Regions from separate parts of the Streptomyces sp. NPDC028314 genome, predicted to be linked through region 2. Evidence: predicted binding sites of a transcription regulator. Region 2 holds the regulator's gene; each other region holds the start of a gene.
What was found. The regulator HrcA, encoded in region 2, represses chaperone genes, less so after heat shock. The targets are predictions, from matches to a motif close to TTNGCACTCNGNNNNNCNGAGTGCNAA.
Positions count from the first base shown of each region.

Region 1: the regulator HrcA is predicted to act here: its motif matches at 3,726-3,752, upstream of ACZ4TG_RS20050 (FmdB family zinc ribbon protein).
Region 3: the regulator HrcA is predicted to act here: its motif matches at 4,357-4,383, upstream of groES (co-chaperone GroES).

Region 1 is NZ_JBVHTP010000008.1:206,899-216,395, reverse strand. Features, by position in the region: gene ACZ4TG_RS20080 (NarK family nitrate/nitrite MFS transporter) at 1-108, shown strand, start outside; gene ACZ4TG_RS20075 (hypothetical protein) at 206-439, shown strand; gene mscL (large conductance mechanosensitive channel protein MscL) at 450-995, opposite strand; gene ACZ4TG_RS20065 (hypothetical protein) at 1,125-1,520, opposite strand; gene ACZ4TG_RS20060 (carboxymuconolactone decarboxylase family protein) at 1,803-2,390, opposite strand; gene ACZ4TG_RS20055 (S-methyl-5'-thioadenosine phosphorylase) at 2,486-3,319, opposite strand; gene ACZ4TG_RS20050 (FmdB family zinc ribbon protein) at 3,410-3,715, opposite strand; gene ACZ4TG_RS20045 (MFS transporter) at 3,823-5,163, opposite strand; gene ACZ4TG_RS20040 (potassium/proton antiporter) at 5,576-7,039, opposite strand; gene ACZ4TG_RS20035 (penicillin acylase family protein) at 7,327-9,497, shown strand, end outside.
Region 2 is NZ_JBVHTP010000004.1:428,002-437,498, forward strand. Features, by position in the region: gene ACZ4TG_RS12835 (AMP-dependent synthetase/ligase) at 1-1,167, shown strand, start outside; gene hemW (radical SAM family heme chaperone HemW) at 1,247-2,479, shown strand; gene ACZ4TG_RS12845 (DUF3097 domain-containing protein) at 2,601-3,398, opposite strand; gene ACZ4TG_RS12850 (MBL fold metallo-hydrolase) at 3,427-4,152, opposite strand; gene hrcA (heat-inducible transcriptional repressor HrcA) at 4,327-5,343, shown strand; gene dnaJ (molecular chaperone DnaJ) at 5,344-6,483, shown strand; gene ACZ4TG_RS12865 (nitronate monooxygenase) at 6,721-7,812, shown strand; gene ACZ4TG_RS12870 (16S rRNA (uracil(1498)-N(3))-methyltransferase) at 7,809-8,552, shown strand; gene ACZ4TG_RS12875 (histidine triad nucleotide-binding protein) at 8,615-8,974, shown strand; gene ACZ4TG_RS12880 (ribonuclease Z) at 8,978-9,497, shown strand, end outside.
Region 3 is NZ_JBVHTP010000013.1:150,377-159,873, forward strand. Features, by position in the region: gene ACZ4TG_RS27930 (MOSC domain-containing protein) at 1-435, shown strand, start outside; gene ACZ4TG_RS27935 (SDR family NAD(P)-dependent oxidoreductase) at 432-1,205, shown strand; gene ACZ4TG_RS27940 (ester cyclase) at 1,306-1,998, shown strand; gene groL (chaperonin GroEL) at 2,146-3,774, opposite strand; gene groES (co-chaperone GroES) at 3,905-4,213, opposite strand; gene ACZ4TG_RS27955 (hypothetical protein) at 4,577-5,089, shown strand; gene ACZ4TG_RS27960 (FtsW/RodA/SpoVE family cell cycle protein) at 5,466-6,881, shown strand; gene ACZ4TG_RS27965 (hypothetical protein) at 7,341-7,577, opposite strand; gene ACZ4TG_RS27970 (Twin-arginine translocation pathway signal) at 7,826-9,070, shown strand; gene ACZ4TG_RS27975 (4a-hydroxytetrahydrobiopterin dehydratase) at 9,072-9,386, shown strand.

The sequences.
Region 1 (9,497 bases), on a different contig from region 2:
GCCATGGCGGTGACCAGCGCACTCTGGCTGTTCATCGGCTTCTACGCCACCTGCCTGGCGGTGTGCTGGTGGTTCTACGCCCGCAGGGGCGCGGAAGCCCCCAGCTGAGCGGAGCCATAGCCGGAGCCGGGAGCCGAGCCCTAGCCGGAGCCGGAGCCGGAGCCGGCGGCCGGGGCGGGAGCGGGGGCGGCCGTACCCTGGAGGCATGAGCACCGCCCCCGCCTCCGACCCGCAGGACGCGAACCCCGAGCCCGAGCCGGCGCCCGCCGTCACGCCCGCGGCCAGGCCGAAGCCGAAGGCCAGGCTCGTCTTCGACGACCCGCTGGACCAGCAGTCCTCGGACGACACCGACCGGGGGTGGGGCGAGCGGCCTCCCGCCGGCGGGAGCGCGGCCGATCTGGCCCGCTTCCTCGACGAGAAGCCGCCCCACCACGTCTGAGCGCGGTGGCTCAGAGCGCGCCGTCGCGCCCCTGGCCGTACCCCTGGGCCTGGCCGTGGCGCTGAGCCTGGCCGTCGACCCGGCCGGCGACCGAGCCGGAGCCGTTGCGCTGGGCGACGAGGGTGTCCCGGATCTCCTTGAGGACCTCCAGCTCGGTGATCTCCATGGTCTCCTGGACGCCTTCCCTGGCCTTGCGGCGCTGCTCCACCCTGGCGAGGTACTTGGCCATGGGCAGCACCATCAGGAAGTAGACGACCGCCGCGGTGATCAGGAAGCTGAGCGTCGCGTTCAGCACCGTGCCCCACATGATCGGGATACCGCTGACGACGGTCCCCGTCGCATCCGTCCGGCACGGGGCCTTCAGGCAGGACGAGTACTTGTCCAGGTCCTTGGTGCCGATCGCGCCGACCAGCGGGCTGATGATCCCCTTGACGACGGAATTCACGATGTTCGTGAACGCCGCACCGATGACCACGGCCACCGCGAGGTCGACCACGTTGCCGCGCATCAGGAAGGCCTTGAAGCCTGCCAGAACGCCGGTCTTCTTGTCGCTCACCACTGAACCCCTCTTCAATCGTCCTCGGCTCCATGGCGGAGCCAACGGTTCCGAAAGCTACGGCAGTCCGGGCCCGGCGTGTCCAATCGGCGTCCGAATCAAGGCGACTTGACCGTGTGTGCGTACGATTCAGCACAGTGTCACCGCCAGCCGGGATACGCTGCCCGCCCCCACGAGGGCGCGCGCCGTCTCACGGGGCACGGACAGCACCACGAGCGCCCCGCCGTCCGCAACGCCCTTGTCCGGCTCGGGCACTTCGGCCACGCGGGCCGCCACCGCCACCACCCGCGGCGGTCCGGCGCGCTCCGCCGCCACCACGTCGACCCGGTCCCCCGGGCGCAGCAGCCGCACCGTCGCCGCGTCCGCGATGCGCACCGGGGCCGACACCATCCGCACCACCGCGGGCGGCGGTTTCGCCTCGGGCGGTGCGGGGTCCCGGGAGGCCCGGGCCTCCGCACCCCCGACGGCCAGGGCGGCCGCCACGACGGCCAGCCCGGCCGCGCCGGCCCGTCGCCGACGCCGCACGGCGCGCCGCAGCCGGTCCCCGCCCCGCCCCACGCGCAGCGGGGGGAAGAGGGGAACGGGGCGCGCGGGAGGGCACGCGGAAGGGGAGGGAAGGTGAGGGGACGAGCCCCGGGAAGCCGTACCGGAGATCCGGGAAGCCGTACTGGACATGGGGGAACACCGCCGAGCCGAATCGAGTCCGAGGTCCGGGCTGCTGCCCGGACACCCCTCACGATCCGCCGCCCCGCCGCATCCCGCCGGCGCCTGTGGACGATCCCCAGGTTGTGGAAAACTTCCTCACCCTCAGGAGTGACCCCCCGCCCCCGACCCGCCCCGAGGCCCGGCCGGGATCTCGCAGGCCTCCGCGAAGCCCTGGCTGGTCAGGCCGAAGGCGCTGTTGACGCGCGAGCGCCAGTTCTCCAGCGCGACCACCGCGGTGAGTTCGACGAACGCGGCCTCCCCGAGCCGGGCGATGAGCCCGGCGGCCAGCTCGTCCGTGACGGCGGGCTCGGTCTCGGTCATGGCCTCGGCGTACTCCATGACCAGCAGTTCCAGCTCGGTGAACGCCTCGCGGGCCTCACGCCACCGCGGCACCTTCCCGGCCTTCTTCGGGGCCAGCCCCATCCCCTGGCCCTCCCAGTAGCCGAAGTCCAGGCACCACGAGCAGTTGATGCGCGCCGCCGCCGCCATCACCGCGAGGTGCTTCAGCCCGGCGTCGAGGGCGTTCCACTTCGCCGCCCGCTGTTCGAGGCGGACGTACGAGAGCAGCACGCGCGCGTTGTGGCCGTAGGCCAGGCCCGGTTCCAGCACCTTGCCGTAGGCGCGGCGCGAGTACCAGGCGCCGATGCGGTTGAGGAGGGTGCGGGGCGGGGTGAGCGAGATGCGCGGCATGGTCGTCGCCTTCTGTGCCGGACGGCCCCGGTGGCCGCCCTTCACCAGCTGAGACCGGACAGCCCCGCGGAACGTGACACCCCGCCGCCCAGGCGCTACGGCAGCTCGATGCCCAAATCCCAGCCGTCGTGCGCGTGCGTGCACAGGCAGGCGCGGGACTCCGTCGGCGGGAGGGCGGCCACCGCGTCGAAGAGCACCTCACGCAGCCGCCCGACGTTCTCGCCGAACACCTTGAGGACCTCGGCGTGGGACACGCCCTCGCCCGTCTCCGCGCCCGCGTCCAGGTCCGTGACCAGCGCCATCGAGGTGTAGCAGAGCCCCAGCTCGCGGGCGAGGACCGCCTCCGGGTGGCCCGTCATGCCGACCACCGACCAGCCCGCCGCCGCGTGCCACCGCGACTCCGCCCGCGTCGAGAAGCGCGGCCCCTCGATGACGACCATGGTGCCGCCGTCCACCGGCTCCCAGTCGCGCCCCCGGGCCGCCTCCAGCGCCACGGAGCGGCCGACGGGGCAGTACGGGTCGGCGAAGGTGGTGTGCACGACGTTCGGGACGGACCCGTCGGGCAGCGGCTCCCCGTCGAAGAAGGTCTGCGCGCGGGACTTCGTACGGTCGACCAGCTGGTCGGGGACCAGCAGCGTGCCCGGACCGTACTCGGCGCGGAGCCCGCCCACCGCGCAGGGCCCGAGCACCTGGCGGACGCCGACCGAGCGCAGGGCCCACAGGTTCGCCCGGTAGTTGATCTTGTGCGGGGGCACGGTGTGGCTGCGCCCGTGCCGCGGAAGGAACGCCACCGTCCGGCCGGCCAGCTCACCCAGGTACAGGGAGTCGCTCGGGGGGCCGTACGGGGTCTCCACCTGGATCTCGGAGACGTCCTCCAGGAAGGAGTAGAACCCCGAGCCGCCGATCACGCCGATCTCTGCATTCACCATGCGGCCACCCTAACCGGGCGCCGAAACCGGGTACGCGAAAGGCCCCGCTGCCCGGGAAGGGCGGCGGGGCCTGACGGAAACCCGGTGGGATCAGGCGGCCGAGGTGGAGCTGCCGCTGGAGGCGGCCGTCGAGGACGACGAGGCGGCCGGGGCGGCGGTCGACGTCGTGGACGACGAAGACGACGCCGGCTTCGAGGCAGGGGTGCTGCTCGACGAAGCGCCACGGCTGTCGTTCCGGTAGAAACCGGAGCCCTTGAAGACGATGCCGACCGCGGAGAACACCTTCTTCAGGCGTCCGTCGCAGTTCGGGCACACGGTCAGTGCGTCATCGGTGAACTTCTGCACGGCCTCAAGGCCCTCACCGCACTCGGTGCACTGGTACTGGTAGGTCGGCACGAATTTCCTCCTGGCACTCTGACTCAATGAGTGCTAACGACGCTCCATGGTGACGTATTCCGGCCGATCAGTCCACCGTCCTCGGCGTGCGGTGACTCAGGCCACGCTCAGACCGTGCTCAGGTCGCGCTGCTGAACGCGCTTCTCGGCGGTCCCCGAAGCGCTCACGATCCGGCTCGGAGCCGTCGGCGCGAGCTTGGCCCGCAGGGCCAGCAGGGTGACCAGCGCCACGGCGGTGGCCGCCAGCGGCACGAGGAAGCCGTACGAGGAACCGTGCGCGTCCGTCAGCCGGCCGGCCACGATCACGGCGATGGCCTGCCCGAAGGCGACCGCGCCGGTCAGCCAGGTGAAGGCCTCGGTGCGGGCGTTCGCCGGGATCAGCGACTCGATCATCGTGTAGCCGGTGATCAGGGCCGGGGCGATGCACAGTCCGACCAGCAGGCCGAGCGCTGCCAGCAGGGCCATCGAGTCGGCCGCCCACAGCAGCGACGCGGCGGCGGTCAGGCCGATATAGCCGAGCAGCAGCCGGCGGCGCGGGCCGATCTTCCAGGCGATGGCGCCGCAGGCGATGCCGGCGACCATGTTGCCGGCCGCGAAGACGCCGTACAGCAGGCCGTTGGCGCCCGGGTTGCCGATCTCGTTGGAGAACGCGGCCAGCGAGACCTGCATGCCGCCGAAGACGGCGCCGATCCCGAGGAACGCGACGATCAGGACGCGCAGGCCGGGGAAGGACAGGGCCGAGGCGCGCTTGGCGGAGCCGGCGGCCTGGACGTGGGTCCTGGGCTGGGTGGCGCGCTGGGCGGCGAACAGCAGGCCGCCGAGCAGGGTCAGGGTGGCCTCGGTGATCAGGCCGGCCGAGGGGTGCAGGCCGGTGCAGAGCGCGGTCGCCAGGACGGGGCCGACGACGAAGGTGAACTCGTCGGTGACGGACTCGAACGCGGCGGCCGTCGGCAGCAGCGGCGAGCCCTCCAGCTTGGCGGCCCAGCGGGCCCGGACCATCGGGCCGACCTGCGGCACGGAGGCGCCGGCCGGGATCGCGGCGGCGGCGAGCGCCAGGACGGGCGCGCCGGCCAGGGCGAGCGCGGCCAGGCCGCTCACGGCGGCGGAGTGGATCAGGACCCCCGGCAGCAGCACGGCGCTCTGGCCGTGGCGGTCGGTGAGGTTGCCCATGACGGGGGCGCACAGCGCCATGGAGATACCGGTGACGGCGGCGACGATGCCGGCGCTGGCGTAGGAACCGGTGGTGTGCTGGACGAGCAGCAGGATGCTGATGGTCAGCATTCCGAAGGGCAGCCGGGCGGCGAAGCCCGGGAGCAGGAAGCCGAGGGCGCCGGGTGTGCGCAGGAGCTGCCCGTAGCCGGGGCGGGCGGACTTGTCGGTCGTGACCGCGGATGTCACGGCCTGGCCTTTCCGCTGCCTGGTAGAACTCCCCGACTGCGGACGATGCATCACCTTGTGAGCGATCGCACCCGTACATGTGGGAGCCCCGAGAGCTGTCCTCTTGCGCAGAACCGAGTGATACCTGGGCGCCCACTGCGGGAGGGTGCCACGGCCGCTTTGCGGTCGCGCCAGCTCTGCGTCAGGCAGAGTTGGTTCGATATGGTGTGCCTTCATCGTACAGGGGAATCCACTATCACGCCCTGTGATTACGGCGACAAGGCGATGTCTTCACCTGCGATTAACTGGAACTTCGCATTCCAAAACCCGCATATATGGGGTCAGACCCGGGCGCACACCACCGAAAATGGCCGAATTAGAACGCCGCTCTAAACGGAATCGTTCACCGAGTTCGCCGCGTTCGCCAAGTTCGCCGCGTTCACTAGGTGCACCGCGTTCGCCGCGTTCACCACGTGCACCGCGTTCACTTCCGGTTCTGGCCGTTGCCCGAGCCCAGCCAGCCCGCCAGCTTGCCGCCGCGGGCCACCGCCCGCAGCCGCGCCTCCGCCGCGTCCCGTACCGGATCCGTGGCCACCACCAGCAGCTCGTCCCCGCGCCGCAGCACCGTCGACGGGGCCGGTACGAAGCTCTTCGCGTCCCGCACCACCAGCGTCACCGACGCCCCGGCGGGCAGCCGCAGCTCGCTGACCTCCACACCGTGCATCCGCGAGGCCGGGGGTATCGCGAAGGACAGCAGGTGCCCGCGCAGCTTCTCCAGCGGCGCCGATTCGATGCCCAGGTCCGAGGCGGTCTCGTCGGTGTCGCCGAGCTTCAGCTTGCGCGCCAGCCACGGCAGGGTCGGCCCCTGCACCAGGGTGTAGACGACGACGAGCACGAAGACGATGTTGAAGACGCGGTCGCTGCCCTCGATCCCGGACACCATCGGGATGGTCGCCAGGATGATGGGCACGGCCCCGCGCAGGCCCGCCCACGACATCAGGGCCTGCTCCTGCCAGGGGATCCGGAACGGCAGCAGCGAGACGAAGACCTCCAGGGGCCGCGCCACCATCGTCAGCACCAGCCCGATGACCACCGCCGGCCAGAAGTCGTGGACCAGCTCGTGCGGGGTGACCAGCAGACCCAGCAGCACGAACATGCCGATCTGCGCTATCCAGCCGAGCCCGTCCGCGAACCCCCGGGTGGCCGGCCAGTGCGGCAGCTTCGCGTTGCCCAGCACCATTGCCGCCAGGTACACCGCGAGGAAGCCGGACCCGTGCGCCATGGCGCCGGCCGCGTACGCGGTGATGGCGATGGCCATCACGGCGATCGGGTAGAGGCCCGAGGCGGGCAGGGCCACGTGCCGCAGCCCGTACGAGCCCAGGAAGCCCACCGCCAGGCCGATCGCCGCGCCGATCGCCAGCTCCAGCGCGATCTTGCCGAGCAGTACGTACCACTCGTCCACCGGTCCGACGGTCGCGAAGGCCACCACCAGGATGACCACGGGTGCGTCGTTGAAACCGGACTCCGCCTCCAGCACACCCGTGATCCGGGAGGGGAGCGGGACCTTGCGCAGTACGGAGAAGACGGCCGCGGCGTCCGTCGAGGAGACGACCGCGCCGATCAGGAGGGACTGCCGCCATTCGAGTCCGACCAGGTAGTGCGCGCCCGCCGCCGTGATGCCCACGCTGACCGCGACGCCGACCAGCGACAGCACGATCGCGGCCGGCAGCGCGGGTTTGATCTCTTTCCACTTGGTGCCCAGACCGCCCTCGGCGAGGATCACGACGAGCGCGGCATAGCCGATCACCTGGGTCAGCTCGGCGTTGTCGAACACGACGTTGCCGATGCCGTCCTGGCCTATCGCTATGCCTATGCCGAGGTAGATGAGCAGGCTGGGCAGGCCGCTGCGTGAAGAGATGCGTACCGCCGCGACGGCGACGAGCAGCACGAGCGAGCAGACCAGCAGGAGCTCATTGAGCGTGTGGACAGTCAGCGGGCGGCCCTTTCCTCAGAGCGCCCGTCGGAGCGGGGGATCGTTCCTCCCGGGGCGCGTCCGGCAAGTACTTCGTTACCTTACCTAATCTTTGACGATTCCTTGACGCGATAGTCACATTGTGAAACGCCTGTTCGGCCCTGTCCTCAGGACGAAGACCCCTGGCGGATCATCGGACCCGGTCCTGCGCCTATGGTTGCTCCCAGCAATCCCAGGACCACCCTGCCCCTCTAAGGACAGCGATGCCCGCCAACAAATCCGGCCCTTCCGTCAAGAAGAAGGGACGACGCGCACGTCTGATCGTGCTCGTCATGGTCCTGGCGCTCTTGGCGGGCCTCGGCTACGGGGCGTACTGGAGCGTCGACAGTGTGCGCGCCTCCTTCCCCCAGACCACCGGCTCCCTCAAGGTTCCCGGCCTGACCGGGACCGTCGACGTGAAGCGCGACGAGCAGGGGATCCCCCAGCTCTACGCCGACAACGACGAGGACCTCTTCCGCGCGCAGGGCTTCGTCCACGCGCAGGACCGCTTCTGGGAGATGGACGTACGCCGCCACATGACCTCGGGGCGGCTCTCCGAGATGTTCGGCTCCGGTCAGGTGGAGACCGACGCCTTCCTGCGGACCCTCGGCTGGCGCCAGGTGGCGCAGACCGAGTACGACACCAAGCTCTCACCGGAGACGAAGAAGTACCTCCAGGCCTACGCCGACGGGGTCAACGCGTACCTCAAGGGGAAGTCCGGCAAGGACCTCTCCGTCGAGCACGCCGCCCTCAAGATCAGCGACGACTACGCGCCCGAGCAGTGGACCCCGGTGGACTCGGTGGCCTGGCTCAAGGCGATGGCCTGGGATCTGCGGGCGAACATGCAGGACGAGATCGACCGCTCGCTGATGGCGGGCAAGCTCTCGCCGCAGCAGATCGACGAGCTCTACCCGCCCTACCCCTTCGACCGGAACAAGCCGATCGTCGAGGGCGGCTCGGTTTCGGGCGGCAAGTACGCCCCCCAGGGCACGGCGGGCTCCGGTACCGGTACCGGCTCCGGCTCCTCGGGCTCCGGCACGGGCAGCGGCTCCGGCACGGGCTCCGGCTCCGGTGCGGGCACGGGCAGCGGCGCCGGCTCGCAGCCCACCCCCAACGGCGGGATCACCACCGGCCTCGCCGACAACACCACCGCCCAGGGCGCGAGCGTCGGCCTGCGCACCCAGCTGAGCTCCCTCGCCAAGACCCTGGACGAGATCCCGGCCATCCTCGGCCCCAGCGGCAGCGGCATCGGCTCGAACTCCTGGGTCATCGCCGGGCGCTACACCACGACCGGCAAGCCGCTCCTCGCGAACGACCCGCACCTCTCCCCGCAGCTGCCCTCGGTCTGGTACCAGATGGGCCTGCACTGCCGCGCGGCCTCGCCCCAGTGCCAGTACGACGTGGCCGGCTACACCTTCTCGGGCATGCCCGGCGTGGTCATCGGCCACAACGCCGACATCGCCTGGGGCATGACGAACCTGGGCGCCGACGTCACCGACCTCTACCTGGAGCAGGTCAAGCCCGAGGGCTACGTCTACGACAACAAGGTCGTCCCCTTCACCATCCGCGACGAGACGATCAAGATCGCCGGCGGCGGCGAGAAGAACATCAGGGTGCGCAGCACCAACAACGGCCCGCTGGTCTCCGACCGCAGCGACGACCTGGCGGCCGTCGGCTCACGGGCCCCCGTCGCCAGCTCCGCCCCCGACCGCGGCAGCGGCTACGCCGTCGCCCTGCGCTGGACCGCCCTGGACCCCGGCAAGTCGATGGACGCGGTCTTCAAGATCAACCGGGCCAAGGACTTCACCTCCTTCCGCGCCGCGGCGCGCGACTTCGAGGTCCCGTCCCAGAACCTGATCTACGCCGACAACAAGGGCCCCAACGGCAACATCGGCTACCAGGCCCCGGGCCGCATCCCGATCCGCACCACCGGCGACGGCCGGATGCCGGCCCCCGGCTGGGACCCGAAGTACGCCTGGAAGGGCGGCAAGGACGGCAACGCGGGCTACGTCCCGCAGGACGAGATGCCCTGGGACCTCAACCCGGCCCGCGGCTACATCGTCACCGCCAACCAGGCCGTGGCCGAGGGCGGCACCGGCGCGGGCAAGTACCCGTACCTGCTGACCACCGACTGGGGCTACGGCGCCCGGAGCCAGCGGATCAACGACCTCATCGAGGCGAAGACCAAGGACAACGGCAAGATCTCCACGGACGACATGCGCACCATGCAGATGGACAACAGCAGTGAGATCGCCGCGCTGCTGACCCCGATGCTGGCCAAGATCCAGGTCTCCGACCCGGACGTGCGCTCCGCGCAGAAGCTGCTGGACGGCTGGAACTACACCCAGGAGCCCGATTCGGCGGCGGCCGCGTACTTCAACGCGGTCTGGCGCAA
Region 2 (9,497 bases):
GTCCAGTACCTGTGGCTGCCGCTGGCGCACGTCTTCGGCAAGGTGCTCACCTCCGGCCAGATCGAGGTCGGGCACGTCACCGCCGTCGACGGCCGCATCGAGAAGATCATCGAGAACCTGCCGGTCGTACAGCCGACCTACATGGCGGCCGTACCGCGCATCTTCGAGAAGGTCTACAACGGCGCCGCCGGCAAGGCCCGGGCCGCGGGCGGGGCCAAGTACAAGGTCTTCAAGTGGGCGGCGGGCGTCGCCCGCGAGTACGCCAAGGTCCGCCAGGACAACTACCGGCGCACCGGCAACGCCACCGTCCCCTTCGGCCTCGCCACCAAGCACAAGGTCGCCGACGCCCTCGTCTACTCCAAGCTCCGCGAGGCCTTCGGCGGGAAGCTGCGCGCCGCCGTCTCCGGCTCCGCCGCCCTGGCCCCCGAGATCGGCTACTTCTTCGCCGGCGCGGGCATCCACATCCTGGAGGGCTACGGCCTGACGGAGTCCAGCGCGGCCTCCTTCGTCAACCCCGGCGAGGCCTACCGCACCGGCACCGTCGGCAAGCCGCTCCCCGGCACCGAGGTCCGCATCGCCGACGACGGCGAGATCCTGCTGCGCAGCCCCGGCATCATGCAGGGCTACCACGGGCTCCCGGACAAGACCGCCGAGGTGCTGGAGGCCGACGGCTGGCTGCACACCGGAGACATCGGCGAGCTCTCGCCCGACGGCTACCTGCGCATCACCGACCGCAAGAAGGACCTCATCAAGACCTCGGGCGGCAAGTACGTCGCCCCGGCCGAGGTGGAGGGCCAGTTCAAGGCGATCTGCCCGTACGTCTCCAGCATCGTGGTGCACGGCGCCGACCGGAACTTCTGCTCCGCGCTGATCGCCCTCGACGGGCCCGCCATCCTGGGCTGGGCGGCCGAGCACGGGCTGGAGGGCAAGACGTACGCCGAGGTCGTGGCCGCGCCGGAGACGGTCCGGCTGATCGAGACCTACGTGCAGACGCTCAACGAGGGCCTCCAGCGCTGGCAGACGATCAAGCAGTTCCGGCTGCTGCCCCGCGACCTGGACGTGGAGCACGGCGACCTCACCCCGAGCCTCAAGCTGAAGCGGCCGGTCGTCGAGCGCGAGTTCAAGTACCTCATCGACGAGATGTACGCGGGCGCGAACGAGGCGTAGCGGACGGGGGCGGGCGGTCGGGGCGGACCCCGCGCCCGGCCCCGTAAACGACCTTGGGGCAGTGCGGGACAATGGGCCCATGCCTTCCGCACTGCCCGACGGTGACCCCATGCCCGAAGACGGCTCGCTGCCGTCGCACGCCCTGGCGGGTGCCGGGGACCGGCCGCTCGGGTTCTACCTGCACGTCCCGTACTGCGCCACGCGCTGCGGGTACTGCGACTTCAACACCTACACGGCCACCGAGCTGCGGGGTACCGGCGGCGTGCTCGCCTCCCGGGAGAACTACGCCGACACGCTGATCGACGAGGTCCGCCTCGCGCGCAAGGTCCTCGGTGACGACCCCCGCGCCGTCCGGACGGTGTTCGTCGGCGGCGGCACGCCCACGCTGCTGCCCGCCGGGGACCTCGTACGGATGCTCGCGGCGATCCGCGACGAGTTCGGGCTGGCCGAGGACGCGGAGATCACCACCGAGGCCAATCCGGAGTCGGTGGACCCGCGGTACCTGGCGGAGCTGCGCGAGAGCGGGTTCAACCGGATCTCCTTCGGCATGCAGAGCGCGAAGCAGCACGTCCTGAAGGTGCTGGACCGCACGCACACCCCCGGGCGGCCCGAGGCGTGCGTCGCGGAGGCGCGGGCGGCCGGGTTCGAGCACGTGAACCTGGACCTGATCTACGGCACGCCCGGCGAGTCCGACGAGGACTGGCGGGCGTCCCTCGCCGCCGCGCTGGGGGCGGGGCCGGACCACATCAGCGCCTACGCGCTGATCGTGGAGGAGGGCACCCAGCTGGCCCGGCGGATCCGTCGCGGTGAGGTCCCGATGACGGACGACGACGTGCACGCCGACCGGTACCTGATCGCGGACTCGGTGATGGCCGAGGCGGGCTACCACTGGTACGAGGTGTCGAACTGGGCCACGACCGAGGCCGGGCGCTGCCTGCACAACGAGCTGTACTGGCGCGGAGCCGACTGGTGGGGCGCCGGGCCCGGTGCGCACTCGCACGTGGGCGGCGTGCGGTGGTGGAACGTGAAGCACCCCGGCGCGTACGCGGCCGCGCTGGCGCAGGGGCGGTCCCCGGGCGCGGGCCGGGAGCTCCTGTCGGACGAGGACCGGCGGGTCGAGCGGATCCTGCTGGAGCTCCGGCTGGTGGACGGCGTCCCGCTGTCCCTGCTGGCCCAGGCGGGCCTGGAGGCCTCCCGGCGGGCCCTGGCGGACGGCCTGCTGGCCCCCGGCCCGTACGAGGCCGGCCGCGCCGTACTGACCCTGCGGGGGCGGCTCCTGGCCGACGCCGTGGTCCGGGACCTGGTCGACTGACCCGCCGGTGCGGGGCCGCCGCAGGCTGCGGCGGCCCCGCACCGGCGGTCACGGGGCCGGCCAGGCCGTGACGTGGCCGGTCCAGGCGGACGTGGTGGGTCCCAGGCCGTGTCGTGGCCGGTCAGGCCGTGACGTGGTCGATCAGGTGCTCCACCGCGCCCAGCAGGGTGGGCTCCAGATCGCGGTACGAGGTCACCCGGGACAGGATGTGCTGCCAGGCGGCGCCCGTGTTCTCCGGCCAGCCCAGCTCGCGGCAGATGCCCGTCTTCCAGTCCTCGCCGCGCGGGATCACCGGCCAGGCCGCGATGCCCAGCGCGGACGGCTTCACCGCCTGCCAGACGTCCACGTACGGGTGGCCCACGACCAGGACGTGCGGGGAGGCCACCGAGGCCGCGATCCGGGACTCCTTCGAGCCCGGCACCAGGTGGTCCACCAGCACGCCCAGCCGGGCGTCCGCGGCCGGGGCGAACTCCGCCACGATGGCCGGGAGGTCGTCGATGCCCTCCAGGTACTCCACGACCACGCCCTCGATGCGCAGGTCGTCGCCCCAGACCCGCTCCACCAGCTCGGCGTCGTGCCGGCCCTCCACGTAGATCCGGCCCGCCCGCGCCACCCGCGCCCGGGCCCCGGGGACGGCGATCGACCCGGACGCGGTGCGGGCCGGAGCCGCCGGTCCGCGCGACGGGCGGACCAGGGTGACGACCGCCCCGTCGAGGAGGAACCCGCGAGGCTCCATCGGGAAGACCCGGCGCTTGCCGAAGCGGTCCTCCAGGGTCACCGTGCCCGCCTCGCAGGCCACCACCGCGCCGCAGAAGTCCGTACCGGCCACCTCGACCACCAGGTCGGGTTCCGCCGCCACCTCCGGCACGGCCTTGGGGCGCTTCCACTGGGGGGTCAGGTCGGGGGAGTACTCGCGCATCCGGCCGACACTAGGAGAGGCGCGGCCGTCATGCCTCCGACACGCCGAAACGCGCTGCCAGTGTGGCGCGTTGCGCACGTACGAAGCCCGCGTCGACCACCGCTCCGTGACCCGGCACGTACAGCGCGTCCTCCCCGCCCAGCGACAGCAGCCGGTCCAGGGCCGCGGGCCAGCGGGCCGGCACCGCGTCGCGTCCCGCCTGCGGCTCGCCGGACTCCTCCACGAGGTCCCCGCAGAAGACCACCTCCCGCTCGCCCGGCACGAAGACCGCCAGATCGTGGCCCGTGTGCCCCGGCCCCACATTGGCCAGCAGCACCTGGACCCCGCCCAGCTCCAGCGTCCACTCGCCCGACACCGGGTGGCGGGGGAGCACGAGCAGCTCCACGGCCTCCGTGGCCTGCGCCTCGTCCAGCCCGTGCCGTACGGCGGACTGCCGCAGGGCCTCCCGGCCCCCGGCGAGCAGGGAGTCCAGTCCGACCGCCCCGTAGACCTCGGCGCCCGCGAAGGCCGCCCCGCCCAGCACGTGGTCGAAATGTCCGTGCGTGAATGCGATATGGGTCACGCGCCGGCCCGTCAGCCGCTCCGCCTCGGCCCGCACCAGCGCGCCTTCCCGCAGGCACGAACCGGGGTCGATCAGCAGGACGGACTCGTCCCCCACCACCAGTCCCACCGTGCAGTCCCACACCGGCAGTCGGCGCCGGCCCGCCCGCTCGCCGAGCCGTTCCCAGCCGGCCTCTTCCCAACGTACGTCCATGCCGCGACGCTACCCTGGCGGGCCGCCCTTGCCCCCGGCGTACTACCCGGCCGTACACTGACCGGGGGGTCTCTGGCACTCGGGTGCGCAGAGTGCCAGCAAGGCCCGCGACGGGCCGGGCGAATACCGACCGGAAACCGACCGACGACCGACAGCATCAGGAGGGTGTGCGCGATGCTCAGCGAACGCAGACTCGAGGTGCTGCGCGCCATCGTCCAGGACTACGTCGGGACGGAGGAGCCGGTCGGCTCGAAGGCGCTCACCGAACGGCACCGCCTCGGCGTCTCGCCCGCCACCGTGCGCAACGACATGGCGCTGCTGGAGGAGGAGGGCTACATCGCCCAGCCCCACACCAGCGCCGGCCGGATCCCCACGGACAAGGGCTACCGCCTCTTCGTCGACAAGCTGGCGGGCGTCAAGCCGCTGTCGACCCCCGAGCGGCGGGCCATCCAGAACTTCCTCGACGGCGCCGTCGACCTCGACGACGTCGTGGGGCGCACGGTGCGGCTGCTCGCGCAGCTCACCCGGCAGGTCGCCGTCGTCCAGTACCCGAGCCTGACCCGGTCCACCGTCCGGCACGTCGAGCTGCTGTCACTGGCGCCCGCGCGCCTGATGCTCGTGCTGATCACGGACACCGGCCGGGTCGAGCAGCGGCTGGTCGACTGCCAGACCCCCTTCGGGGAGACCTCTCTCGCGGATCTGCGGGCGAGGCTCAACAGCCGGGTCGTCGGCCGTCGGTTCACCGACGTGCCGCCGCTCGTACAGGACCTTCCGGAGTCCTTCGAGACCGAGGACCGGGCGACGGTCAAGGCCGTCCTCGCGACCCTTCTCGAAACGCTGGTGGAGGAGGCGGAGGAGCGGCTGATGATCGGCGGCACCGCCAACCTCACTCGATTCGGACATGACTTTCCCCTGACGATCAGGCCGGTGCTGGAAGCGCTGGAGGAGCAGGTCGTGCTCCTCAAGCTGCTCGGCGAGGCCAATGAGTCGGGGATGGCCGTGAAGATCGGGCATGAGAATGCCTACGAGGGACTGAACTCCACGTCCGTCGTCTCGGTCGGCTACGGTTCGGGCGGCGAAGCAGTCGCCAAACTCGGCGTGGTCGGACCGACCCGCATGGACTACCCCGGAACGATGGGAGCGGTACGCGCAGTGGCACGTTACGTCGGACAGATCCTGGCGGAGTCGTAAGTGGCCACGGACTATTACGCCGTTCTCGGCGTGCGCCGCGACGCATCGCAGGACGAGATCAAGAAGGCCTTCCGCCGACTCGCGCGCGAACTCCACCCGGATGTGAATCCGGACCCGAAGACGCAGGAGCGCTTCAAGGAGATCAACGCGGCGTACGAGGTGCTCTCGGACCCGCAGAAGAAGCAGGTCTACGACCTCGGCGGCGACCCGCTGTCCTCCTCGGGCGGCGGTGGTGGCGCGGGCGGATTCGGTGCGGGCGGCTTCGGCAACTTCTCCGACATCATGGACGCCTTCTTCGGCCAGGCCTCGCAGCGCGGCCCGCGCTCGCGGACCCGCCGCGGCCAGGACGCCATGATCCGTCTGGACCTGGAGCTGGACGAGGCCGCCTTCGGGACCACCAAGGACATCCAGGTCGACACGGCCGTGGTCTGCACCACCTGCTCCGGCGAAGGCGCCGCCCCCGGCACCTCGGCGCAGACGTGTGACATGTGCCGCGGCCGCGGTGAGGTCTCGCAGGTCACCCGGTCCTTCCTGGGCCAGGTCATGACCTCGCGGCCCTGCCCGCAGTGCCAGGGCTTCGGCACCGTGGTCCCCACCCCCTGCCCCGAGTGCGCGGGCGACGGCCGGGTCCGCTCCCGCCGCAGCCTCACGGTCAAGATCCCGGCCGGCGTGGAGAACGGCACCCGGATCCAGCTCGCGGGCGAGGGCGAGGTCGGCCCCGGCGGCGGCCCCGCCGGCGACCTGTACGTGGAGATCCACGAACTGCCGCACCCGACCTTCCAGCGGCGCGGGGACGACCTGCACTGCACGGTGACCATCCCGATGACGGCCGCGGCCCTGGGCACCAAATGCCCGCTGGAGACGCTGGACGGCATGGAGGAGATCGACATCCGGCCGGGCACCGGCTCCGGCCAGGCGATCCCGCTGCACGGGCGCGGTGTCACGCACCTGCGCGGCGGCGGCCGCGGCGACCTGATCGTCCACGTCGAGGTCACCACCCCGGGCAAGCTGGACGCCCAGCAGGAGGACCTGCTGCGCCAGCTGGCGAAGCTGCGCGGCGAGGAGCGGCCGATGGGCCAGTTCGCGCCGGGCCAGCAGGGCCTGTTCAGCCGCCTCAAGGACGCGTTCAACGGTCGCTGACCGCCGCTCGCGGAAGTCGCGTACGAGCCCGGCCCGGGGAAAGACCCGGGCCGGGCTCGGCTGTTCCCCCAGCTGGTCCACGGGACCTCCGGCGCACCCCCTCCAGGCGCTTTCCGGGCACTCCCGGGGCCCGTTCCGGGCGGGCTCCAGGCCGGTTACCGACGGCCGCGGAAGCGGACTATGCCAGGCGAATGCGATGATTCGGCCCCGTGCGCGGGACGTGGCACGATGCAGTCCATGTCCTCCGCGCCGAACGGTCTCACCCCTTACCCGATCGTGCAGGCCCCCATGGCGGGCGGCGCCTCCTGTCCGCCGCTCGCCGCCGCCGTGTGCGAGGCGGGCGCGCTGGGATTCCTGGCCGGCGGCTACAAGACCGCCGACGGCATGTACCAGGAGATCAAGCGGCTGCGCGCGCTCACCCGGCGTCCGTTCGGCGTCAACCTCTTCATGCCGCAGACCGGCTACGTGGACCCGGCCGCCATCGAGACGTACCGGGGGCAGCTCGCCGGCGAGGCGGCCTGGTACGAGGTCTCCCTGGCCGAGGACGACATCATCGGCACCTCCGACGACGGCTACGAAGCCAAACTCGCCATCCTCCTGGAGGACCCGGTACCGGTCGTCTCCTTCACCTTCGGCTGCCCCCCGGCGGCCGTCTGCACCCGGCTGCGCGAGGCCGGCACGTACACCGTCGTCACCGTGACCTCGGTCGACGAGGCCCGCACCGCCCAGGCGGCCGGCGCCGACGCCGTCTGCGTCCAGGGCGTCGAGGCGGGCGGCCACCAGGGCACCCACCGCGACGACCCGGAGACCGACGGCACGGCGGCCGTCGGACTGCTCGCGCTGGTGGCGCAGGTGCGCGAGGCCGTGGCCCTCCCGATCATCGCGGCGGGCGGGCTGATGCGCGGCTCGCAGATCGCGGCGCTGCTCGCGGCGGGCGCGGAGGCCGCGCAGCTCGGTACGGCCTTCCTGCCGTGTCCGGAGTCGGGCGCGCACCCGCTGCACAAGAAGGCGCTGACGAACCCGCTGTTCCCGCACACGGAACTCACCCGGGCCTTCTCCGGCCGCCCCGCCCGGGGCCTGGTCAACCGCTTCATGCGCGAGCACGGCCCCTACGCCCCGGCCGCGTACCCGCAGGTCCACCACCTGACCTCGGGGCTGCGCAAGGCGGCCGCCGCCGCCGGGGACCCGCAGGGCATGGCCCTGTGGGCGGGACAGGGGCACCGGCTGGCGCGGGTGCTGCCGGCCGGGGAACTGGTGGAGGTGCTGGCGGCCGAACTGGCCGAGGCGCAGAGCGCGTTGAAGATGTTGCAGATGAGGAGAGCGTCATGACGGCCCCCGTGTTCGTGGTCGAAGAGGTCCCCGCGGGGCCGGAGTTCACCCTGGAAGGCCCCGAAGGCCGGCACGCGGTGTCGGTCAAGCGGCTCAACCCCGGCGAGGAACTCGTCCTCACGGACGGCCGCGGCCGCTGGGCCGAGGCCGTCGTGAAGTCGGCCGAGGGCAAGGACCGGCTCGTCGTCTCCGTCTCCGGGGTCTTCGAGGAACCGGAGGCCGCCGTCCGCATCACCGTCGTACAGGCGCTGCCCAAGGGCGACCGGGGCGAGGTCGCCGTGGAGACGATGACGGAGACCGGGGTCGACGCGATCGTGCCCTGGCAGGCCTCCCGCTGCATCACCCAGTGGCGCGGCGACCGGGGCGCGAAGTCCCTGGCCAAGTGGCGGGGCACCGCCCGGGAGGCGGGCAAGCAGTCCCGCCGCGTGCGCTTCCCGGAGGTGGCCGAGGCCCTGTCCACGAAGCAGGTCGCGGCGCTGCTCGCCGAGGCCGACCTGGCGGTGGTCCTCCACGAGGACCGCGACACCCCCTCGGGGGCCCTGGCCACGGCCGAGCTGCCCGCGTCCGGCTCCATCGTCCTCGTGGTCGGCCCGGAGGGCGGGGTCTCGCCGGAGGAGCTCGCCGCCTTCGCGCAGGCCGGGGCCCACCCGTACCGGCTGGGCCCGTCCGTCCTGCGCACCTCGACCGCCGGCACCGCCGCCGCCGCGGTCCTGCTGGCCCGCACCGGCCGCTGGGGCTGACCCGGGGCGGTCGGGCGCCGGATACGATGCCCGGACCGATCAACGTCACGGGAGGCTCAGCAATGGCCGGGGAACCGCAGGCGGACTGCCTGTTCTGCAAGATCGTCGCTGGTGGCATCCCGGCGACGGTGGTCCGGGAGACCGAGACGACCGTCGCCTTCCGGGACATCAACCCGAAGGCGCCCACGCACGTGCTCGTCATCCCGAAGGTGCACTACCCCGACGCCGCCTCCCTGGCCGCCGCCGAGCCGGGCATCGCCGCCGACGTGCTGCGCGAGGCCGGCCGGATCGCCGCCGACGAGAAGATCGACGGCCAGGGCTACCGGGTCGTCTTCAACACCGGCGCCGGCGCCGGCCAGACCGTCTTCCACGCGCACGCGCACGTCCTCGGCGGCCGCGGCCTCGAGTGGCCCCCCGGATAAGCCGTGTCCGTACGCGAGTTCGTGGTCCTGGGCACCGCCAGCCAGGTCCCCACCCGGCGCCGCAACCACAACGGCTACCTGCTGCGCTGGGACGGCGAAGGCATCCTCTTCGACCCGGGCGAGGGCACCCAGCGCCAGATGCTGCGCGCCGGGGTCGCCGCCCACGACATCAACCGGATCTGCATCACGCACTTCCACGGTGACCACAGCCTCGGCCTGGCCGGGGTGATCCAGCGGATCAACCTCGACCGGGTCCCGCACCCCGTCACCGCGCACTACCCGGCCTCGGGGCAGAAGTTCTTCGACCGGCTCCGGTACGCCACCGCCTACCGGGAGACCGTCCCGCTCAGGGAGGAGCCGGTCGGCGCGGACGGGACGCTGGCGCGCGGGGCCTCGTACGCCCTGGAGGCGCGGCTGCTCTCGCACCCGGTGGAGGCCTTCGGCTACCGGATCACCGAACCGGACGGCCGCCGGATGGTGCCCGGCCTGCTCGCCGAGCACGGGATCAAGGGGCCGGACGTGG
Region 3 (9,497 bases), on a different contig from region 2:
GCCGGCGGGCTCTTCGGCGAGAACCTCACCACCTCCGGCCTCGACCTGAACGCGGCGCGGCTCGGCGAGCGCTGGCGGGTCGGCCCGGACCTCGTGCTGGAGGTGGCCTCGGCCCGCATCCCGTGCCGGACCTTCCAGGGGGCCCTCGGCGAACGCGGATGGGTCAGGCGGTTCACCCGGGAGGCCCGGCCGGGCGCGTACCTGCGGGTGATCGAGGAGGGCTCGGTCTCCCCCGGCGACCCCGTCGACGTCCTGCGCCGCCCCGACCACGACGTGACGGTGGAGCTGTGGTTCCGCGCCTTCACCACCGACCGCTCGCTCCTGCCGCGCACCCTGGCCGCGGGCGACGCGATGGAGCCGGAAGCGCACGAAACCGTACGCAAGTACCTGCGGCAGCACGACGGTCGGCGGGAGGCGGCTAGGTTGCGCCTATGACGACTGCGTTGATCACTGGATCCACGGCGGGCATCGGCGCCGCCTTCGCCCGGCGGCTCGCCGCCCAGGGCCACAACCTGGTGCTGGTCGCCCGGGACAGCAAGCGGCTGGCCGAGCAGGCCACCGAGCTGCACGACCGGCATGGCATCGAGGCCGAGGTGCTGACCGCCGACCTCTCGACGGACACGGGTATCGCGGCGGTCGAGGCCCGCCTCGGCGACCGTACGCACCCGGTGGACCTGCTGGTCAACAACGCGGGCTTCGGGAACAAGGGCCGCTTCCTCGAGGTCTCCATGGCCGACGAGCTGACCATGCTGAAGGTGCACATCGAGGCGGTGCTGCGGCTGACCGCGGCCGCCACGGAGTCGATGCGCTCGCGCGGCCGCGGCGGCGTGATCAACGTGGCCTCGGTGGCCGCCTTCGTGCCGCGCGGCACGTACGGGGCGAGCAAGGCCTGGGTCGTGCAGTTCACCCAGGGCGCGGCGCGGGACCTCGCGGGGTCCGGGGTGCGGCTGATGGCGCTGTGCCCGGGTTTCGTGCGGACCGAGTTCCACCAGCGGGCGGGCATGGGCACGGACAACATCCCGGGGTGGCTGTGGCTGGACGCCGACAAGCTGGTCGCGGCGGCGCTGGCCGACCTGGCGCGCGGCAAGGCCGTCTCGATCCCGGACCCGCGGTACAAGGCGCTGATGAGCGTGGTGAAGCTGGCGCCGCGCGGGCTGCTGGGTGGCGTGTCCTCCCGTACGGGGCGCAAGTACGGTCCCCAGTAACCCTTGTGACCGTGCGACCTTGTGACCCACGGGTAAACCCGCTAAATGGGTGAAATCTCCCTAAACTGGACGTGTCCCATCCAGCGCGGGAGGCGACGCGATGACATTCGTACAAGTAATCGATTACGAAACCACGCGGTTCGACGAGATGAACGCGCTCATCGACCGCTGGGCGGAGCAGGCCAGCGGCCGGCGGACGGTCACCCACACGATGATCGGCAAGGACCGCGACTCGAAGACGCACTTCGTGGACCTCGTCGAATTCCCCTCGTACGAAGAGGCCATGAGGAACTCTCAGCTCCCGGAGACGGACAGGATGTTCCAGGAGATGGTGGCCCTCTGCGAGGGAATGCCCAAGTTCATGAACCTGGACGTGGTCCGGGACGAGTACCTCAACAAGCTCGTCGCGAACCGGGTCTTCGAGGAGATCGCGGAGAAGGGCGACTTCGGGATCGTCGAGGAGTGCCTCGCGGCCGACTACGTCAACCACGACATCATCGAGGCGGGCGGCGCCGGCGACGGCAGGGAGGGCATGAAGCGGACGATAGGCATGTGGCGCGCCGCCTTCGACTTCTCCTTCGACCTGCACCGCCAGATCGCCGAGGGCGACTGCGTCACCACCCTCTGGACCTGGAACGGCACCCAGAAGGGCGAGTTCATGGGGGTCGCGTCGACGGGCAAGGAGGTCAGCATGTCGGGTTGTACCACCTTCCGGTTCGACAACGCCCAGGTGGCGGAAGGCTGGTGGTACTACGACGCCCCCGGCCTGATGAAGCAGATGGGCATGATGTAGCCCGTACACCGGCGAGCCGCACCCGCGAGCCGCACACCCGCGAGCCGCACACCCGGACGCGGGAAAGCCCCGGTCACCACCGCTCGGCAGCGGTGACCGGGGCCTTCTCGTACGTCAGGCGTCGGGCGTCATACGACGGCCCGGACCTCAGTGGCTGTGGCCGTGACCGTGGCCGTGACCGGCGTCGGCCTCTTCCTCGGCCGGCTTCTCGACGACCAGGGTCTCGGTCGTGAGCAGCAGGGAGGCGATGGAAGCGGCGTTCTCCAGCGCGGAGCGGGTGACCTTGACCGGGTCGATGACGCCGGCCTTGACCAGGTCGCCGTACTCGCCGGTGGCGGCGTTGAAGCCCTGGCCCTTGTCGAGCTCGGCAACCTTCGCCGTGATGACGTAGCCCTCGAGGCCGGCGTTCTCGGCGATCCAGCGGAGCGGCTCGACGGCGGCGCGGCGGACCACGGAGACACCGGTGGCCTCGTCGCCGGAGAGGCCGAGGTTGCCCTCGAGCACCTTCACGGCGTGGACGAGCGCGGAGCCACCGCCGGAGACGATGCCCTCCTCGACCGCGGCGCGGGTCGCCGAGATGGCGTCCTCAAGGCGGTGCTTCTTCTCCTTGAGCTCCACCTCGGTGGCGGCGCCGACCTTGATGACGCAGACGCCGCCGGCGAGCTTCGCCAGGCGCTCCTGCAGCTTCTCGCGGTCCCAGTCCGAGTCCGTGGACTCGATCTCGGCCTTGATCTGGTTGACGCGGCCGAGGACCTCTTCGTGGCTGCCGCCACCGTCCACGATGACCGTGTCGTCCTTGGTGATCGTGACGCGGCGGGCGGAGCCCAGTACGTCCAGACCGGCCTGGTCGAGCTTGAGGCCGACCTCTTCGGAGATGACGGTGGCACCGGTGAGGGTGGCCATGTCCTGGAGCATCGCCTTGCGGCGGTCACCGAAGCCGGGGGCCTTGACGGCGACCGCATTGAAGGTGCCGCGGATCTTGTTGACGACGAGGGTGGAGAGCGCCTCGCCCTCGACGTCCTCGGCGATGATCAGCAGCGGCTTCGAGGCGCCGGCCTGGATGACCTTCTCCAGCAGCGGGAGCAGGTCCTGGATCGAGGAGATCTTGCCCTGGTTGATCAGGATGTACGGGTCGTCGAGGACGGCCTCCATACGCTCCTGGTCGGTGACCATGTACGGCGAGAGGTAGCCCTTGTCGAAGGCCATGCCCTCGGTGAACTCCAGCTCCAGGCCGAAGGTGTTGGACTCCTCGACGGTGATGACACCGTCCTTGCCGACCTTGTCCATCGCCTCGGCGATGAGCTCGCCGACCTGCTGGTCCTGCGCGGAGAGCGCGGCCACGGCGGCGATGTCGGACTTGTCCTCGATCGGACGCGCGGTCGCCAGGAGCTCCTGGGACACGGCCTTGACGGCGGCGTCGATGCCCTTCTTCAGGGCGGCCGGGGAGGCGCCGGCGGCGACGTTGCGCAGACCCTCGCGGACCAGCGCCTGGGCCAGCACGGTGGCGGTGGTGGTGCCGTCACCCGCGATGTCGTTGGTCTTGGTCGCCACCTCCTTCACGAGCTGCGCGCCCAGGTTCTCGTACGGGTCGTCCAGCTCGACCTCGCGAGCGATGGTGACACCGTCGTTGGTGATGGTGGGGGCGCCGAACTTCTTGTCGATGACGACGTTGCGGCCCTTGGGGCCGATCGTCACCTTGACCGTGTCGGCAAGCTTGTTGACGCCGCGCTCGAGGGCGCGACGGGCGTCCTCGTCGAACTTCAGGATCTTCGCCATGGGAGCGGTTCAGCCCTCTCGAAAACTCGGGTTTAACGAACTGCGCCCCTCGCCGCCCGGCAATCAGCGGGGTGACCAGGGGCGCAGCTCAAAGCAAAACTGGTGAAGCGGAAGAGAATTGCTTCTCTGCCTACTTCTCGACGATCGCGAGCACGTCGCGAGCCGAGAGGACGAGGTACTCCTCGCCGCTGTACTTCACTTCGGTGCCGCCGTACTTGCTGTACAGCACGATGTCGCCGACGCTGACGTCCAGCGGGAGACGCTGGCCGTCCTCGAAGCGACCCGGACCGACCGCGAGGACGACGCCCTCCTGGGGCTTCTCCTTCGCGGTGTCCGGGATGACCAGGCCAGAGGCCGTGGTCTGCTCGGCGTCGAGCGGCTGGACCACAATGCGGTCCTCGAGCGGCTTGATGGCAACCTTGGAGCTGGCGGTCGTCACGATCCGACCTCCCCCTTCGGAGATCCGGGGTTAACTGTCTGAGGTGGCGACCAGGTCGATCCGTCGTCGCGGGTACCGGACCTGCCTGTCGCTGTGTTGGCACTCACCAGGGGCGAGTGCCAGGTGCGAGACTATTCCGGCGATTAGCACTCGGTCAAGCGGAGTGCCAATTTGCCTCCGGCGAGGCGTCCGGGCGGACCGACGGCCGAGGCTCCGTCAGGGGTCCGCACCCACACCCGGACCGGACCTTCCCGCAGCTTTCCGCCCCTTCCGCCCCGAGCGCCGGCGCACGGCCTCCGGCCTGCGGAAAGTCGCCCGACTTGTCTCTCGGACAGACGTTCTTCGGCCACTAGGGTGCCGCTCATGAACAACATCTCGGGGGCAGGCTGGGGCGCCGCGATCCGCGCCTTCGGCATCAAGCGCTCCCTCTCCGCCGTCACCGCCCTCATCGGCAGCCTGGTCATGGTGTACTTCGTCGGACCGCGGCTGGTGACCCAGCTGACCGGTGTCGAGGGCTCCTTCACCGCGGCCACCTGCGCCGCCTCCGACGAGGCCAAGCCCAACGGCTCGGTCCTGTGCCGCGGCTCCTTCACCGCGGGGGACAGCTCCTTCACCCTCACCGACATCCCCTTCGACACCGCCCTGGACAAGACCCCCGCCGGCGCGGTCGACGCCCTCGCCGACGGGCCGGACGCCACCCAGGTCGTCTCCCCCGACATGACCAAGTCGCTCGTCCCGGGCGCCACCGGCCTGCTCATGCTCTTCTTCGGCCTGTGGAGCGTCCGCACGGTCGCCCGTATGGCCCGGCCCGGGGCGGCCGCGGAGCCCGCGGCGCCCGCGGCGTCCGACCCGGTGCCGCCGGTTCCGGCGGCCTGATCCGGTGGCCTGATCCGGTGGCCTGATCCGGTGGCCTGGCCGCTGGAGCTGGAGCTGGAGCTGGAGCTGGAGCTGACGAGACTCGTCGACGCGGCCAAACGGAGAAGTGCAATTCATGACACTCCCCATCGAAGGGTTCGCAAAGGAACCATGACGGGGGCATCAACGTCGTAGATGATATGAAGATAAAGCGCCTCATTGCCGAGCAGATCGGGCCCCAGGCCTCTGCGAGCCCGAGCGCACCGGGCGCCGCTCCCTCCGCACCGGGCGCGTCCGGCAAGCCTGCCCCGCCGGGGCCGTCGTCACCGCCCTCGCCTCCTTCAACGCCTTCTACGCCTTCGCGGCCGGCGGAGATCGACGACGGCGGCGGCGTCCCGTGCGTGGACTGAGGCCCCTGACGGCTGCCGGCGCACGCCGTCGCACCGAAGCACTGCTGCTCGTCCTCGTCGTGGGCATCGCGGTTTTCGGCCACGTCAGCGCCGGCCTGGCGATGAACGACGAGCTACCGCAGAACCTCACCGGCTTCACGATCAGCATGACGCTGCTGTCCCTGGTGGGGCATCTGGGCATCCGCCGGTTCGCGGCGTACGCGGATCCGCTGATCTTCCCGCTCGCCATGCTGCTGACCGGGCTCGGGCTGGTGCTCATCCACCGGCTCGACCAGAGCTACATCGACCGGTACGGCGGGGACCCCAACGCCCCCGACCAGCTGATGTGGACGGTGGTGGGGATCGCCGCCTGCCTCCTGGTGGTGGCGCTGCTGCGCGACCACAGGCTGTTGCAGCGGTTCATCTACATCACGATGGCCGTCGCGCTGGTGCTGCTGATCGCGCCGGTGTTCTTCGGCGCGGACACGTACGGCGCGAAGCGCTGGATCGTGCTGTTCGGCTTTTCGCTCCAGCCCGGCGAGTTCGTGAAGATCATGATCGCGGTGTTCTTCGCGGGGTACCTCGTCATCCACCGCGACTCGCTCTCCCTGACGGGTCGCCGGTTCCTGGGGATGCGGCTGCCCCCGATGCGCCAGCTCGGCCCGATCGTGACGGTGTGGATCGTGTCCATGCTGGTGCTGGTCTTCGAGCGCGACCTGGGCACGTCGCTGATCTTCTTCGGTGTGTTCGTGGTGATGCTGTACGTGGCCACCGAGCGCACCAGCTGGATCGTGTGCGGTCTGGTGATGGCGTCGGCCGGCGCCTTCGTCGTCGGCTCGACCGAGCCGCACGTCAAGGCGCGCGTGGCCGCCTGGCTGAACCCGCTGTCGTACTACTGGAAGGACCGGCCGCCGGGCGTCACCTCGGACCAGTCGGCGCAGGCACTGTTCAGCTTCGGCACGGGCGGAGTCTCGGGCACCGGTCTGGGGATGGGCCACCCCGAGCTGATCAAGTTCGCGGGGCGCAGCGACTTCATCCTGACCACGGTCGGCGAGGAGCTCGGCCTGGCCGGGGTCATGGCCGTGCTGATCCTGTACGCGCTCCTCGTGCAGCGGGGCCTGCGGATGGCCCTGGCGGCGCGCGACCCGTTCGGGAAGCTGCTCGCGGTGGGCCTCGCGGCGGCGCTGGCGCTCCAGGTCTTCGTGGTCGCGGGCGGTGTGACGGGCCTGATCCCCCTGACGGGCAAGGCCCTCCCCTTCCTGGCGAAGGGCGGCTCGTCCCTGCTGGCCAACTGGATCATGATCGCCCTGCTGCTGCGGATCAGCGACAGCGCGGAACGCCAACGCGAGGCCGACGCACACGGCCCGGCGGAAACGACGATCACCCCTGTGGTGGGGGCGGGGGTGGGGCCGGGGGTGGGTTGAGGGGCGGTGGCTGCGGTGTGCGGGGCCCCGGCGGGCCCGTATCAGGGAGGGTTTGGTGGTTTCCCGTCAGTCTCATCGTCTCTCCGTGGCGTGCCGGTCCCTCAAGGGCGCTCCTCCTTCGTCGTCGCGTCGCTTCGCGATGGCCTTCGGCCACCCTTGACCGACCGCCCCGCCCCGGACATACGAAGACTGCCGGGAACCCCCCAAAAGAACGGCACGGGGCAAGTGACGGAGGAACGGCCCCGTCAGGACGTGCAAGGGGCCGGGCGCAGCCCACTCCCCGATCCGGCCCCTCAGCCCCCTTTTCGGGGCCACGGTTCGCCCCTACCTGCACCAAACCCCGACCAGACCGACACCGGGACCCCCGCCCGCCCCAGATCGCTACGCGCTTCTCACATCTCAGCGACCGCCCGCCGTCTGGGGCTGAGACGCAGCAGATCGCTACGCGCTCCTCACACCTCAGCGACCGCCCGCCGTCTGGGGCTGGTCATGGGCGGGCTCGACGTTGTCGATCGCCGTGGTGAACTCGCGACCAGACGCACCCCGGATGTACGCCAGCTTCACCCAGCGCTCGACGCCGGTGTCCGAGACGTTCTCGTTCACCACGGCCATCAGCTCACCTTCGGCTCCGGACGGAATGTCACGCACACGACGGTGCAGGAGCCGATGAGGCACGTATTCGTACCGCTCAGTCATCGGACGTCTCCTCTCCCTCGGCTGCACTGCGCAGGAACCTCTCCCACCCGGCAGCCGCACGGGCTTCCAGCTCGGGGCTGGGTCGGCAGAACGAGACCCGGCTCTCGGTTTGTTCGTCTGCGCTGTCAGTCGTCATAGGGCGATGATGAGCGGGCACGCAGAGGGGCAGACAGGCCATCGCGCGGCCACGGGTGGCCGTGTTGCGGCCATGGCCGGAGACGGGCCCGATGACACCGCAAGCTGGGTCCATGAGCCATCGCAACGACGCGCTCCGAGCGGCGAGACTCCGCATCGGCTGGCGCACCGTGGATCAGGCTGCGAAGCGCCTTTCCGAGCATGGGCAGCAGCTTCTCCAGGATCGGCACTTCGAGGTGTCGCCGCGCACCTGGCGGCGGTGGGAGGGCGAGCGCCCGGGCTGGCCACCTGAGGAGACCGCGATCGTGCTGCACGACGCGCTCGGCCGGTGGCCCGAGGATCTGGGCTTCACGACGCCCGCTGGCTGGATCCGCCCCGAGGTACAAGAGGAAGACGTGAACAGAAGACAGTTCGTCTCCGTCACCGCTGCGGCGCTGGTCGCCGGGCCAACCAGGCCCCAGCACGTGGATCCGGCCCTCATCGACTACTTCCAGCAGCAGCTCGAAGGGCACTACCGGGCCGACATGTACCTCGGTCCTCACGATCTGATCGGCACCGTCAGCGCGCAGTACCAACTGATCGACAAGCTCGTGCGGTCAGCCAAGGGCGAAGTACGCCGTGGCCTCCTTCGCGTCGGCGCCGCGTATGCGGCCCTCGTCGGCTGGCTCTACCAGGACGCGGGCGATCTCGGCGCCGCCACGTTCTGGAGGGGCGTCACGCAGGAAATAGCGGTCCGGTCCCGCGACCCCCAGCTCATCGGGTACAGCCTGGTGAACCAGGCACAGGTCCGTACGGATCTGAGCGACGGATACGGAGTCATCGACCTTTGCGAGGCGGCCCTCGACGTATCGGACGGACTGTTCCCCAAGGTCCGCATCATGGCGATGCAACAGCAGGCCCACGGCGCCAGCCTTACCGGTGACCGTACCGCCGTCGACCGGCTCATCGACACCGCTGGCGGGCTGCTGCGCCGAGTAGACGACGACCTGCCGTGGGGCAACGCGTGCCGTAGGACCCCGGGCTACCTGGAGGTTCAGCGCGCCACTTGCTACGGCAGGCTCGGCCTCGGCCGCGAAGCGGAATCGCTCTGGACGCAGGTGCTCGAAGGCGTGCCCCCTACCGCCCGCAGGGACCGCGGTGTGTACCTCACCCGGCACGCCATCGCCGCCGCAACGGCCCGGCAACCCGATCATGCGGTCGAGATTGCTCGCGGGGCTGTCGAGATCGCCGTCGAGACCCGTTCCGCGCGCATGCGCCGCGAACTGGCCACCCTGGAGCGGACGATGGGCCCGTGGCACGATGCCCCCGTGGGCCGGGAACTTGCCGAGATCCTGGCGCCTATGAGCGAGGGGAGCTGACATGGGCGTACCGAAGCCGCTGTCCGATGAGGAGATCGCCGAGCACCTGGCCGGCCTGCCTGGTTGGGAGCGGCAGGGTGACAAGATCACCCGCGCATACGAGATCCGCTATCACGCCGCAGTGGCAGCGATCGTGACCATTGCCGACCGGTCCCGGCGGATCCAGCACCATGCGGACCTCGACCTCCGCATCGACCAGCTGAGGGCGTCCATCACCACGCACGACGCCGGGCACCGCCTCACTGCTGCGGACTTCGACCTCGCGCAGCGGATCGACGCGATCGTCGCCGCGCACCAGTCCCTGCCGCTGGACTGACCCACTGACCCCTTCGCCCGCCCATGACCAGCCCCAGACGGCCGGCGGTCGCTGAGATGCGAGAAGCGCGTAGCGATCTGCTGCGTCTCAGCCCCAGACGGCCGGCGGTCG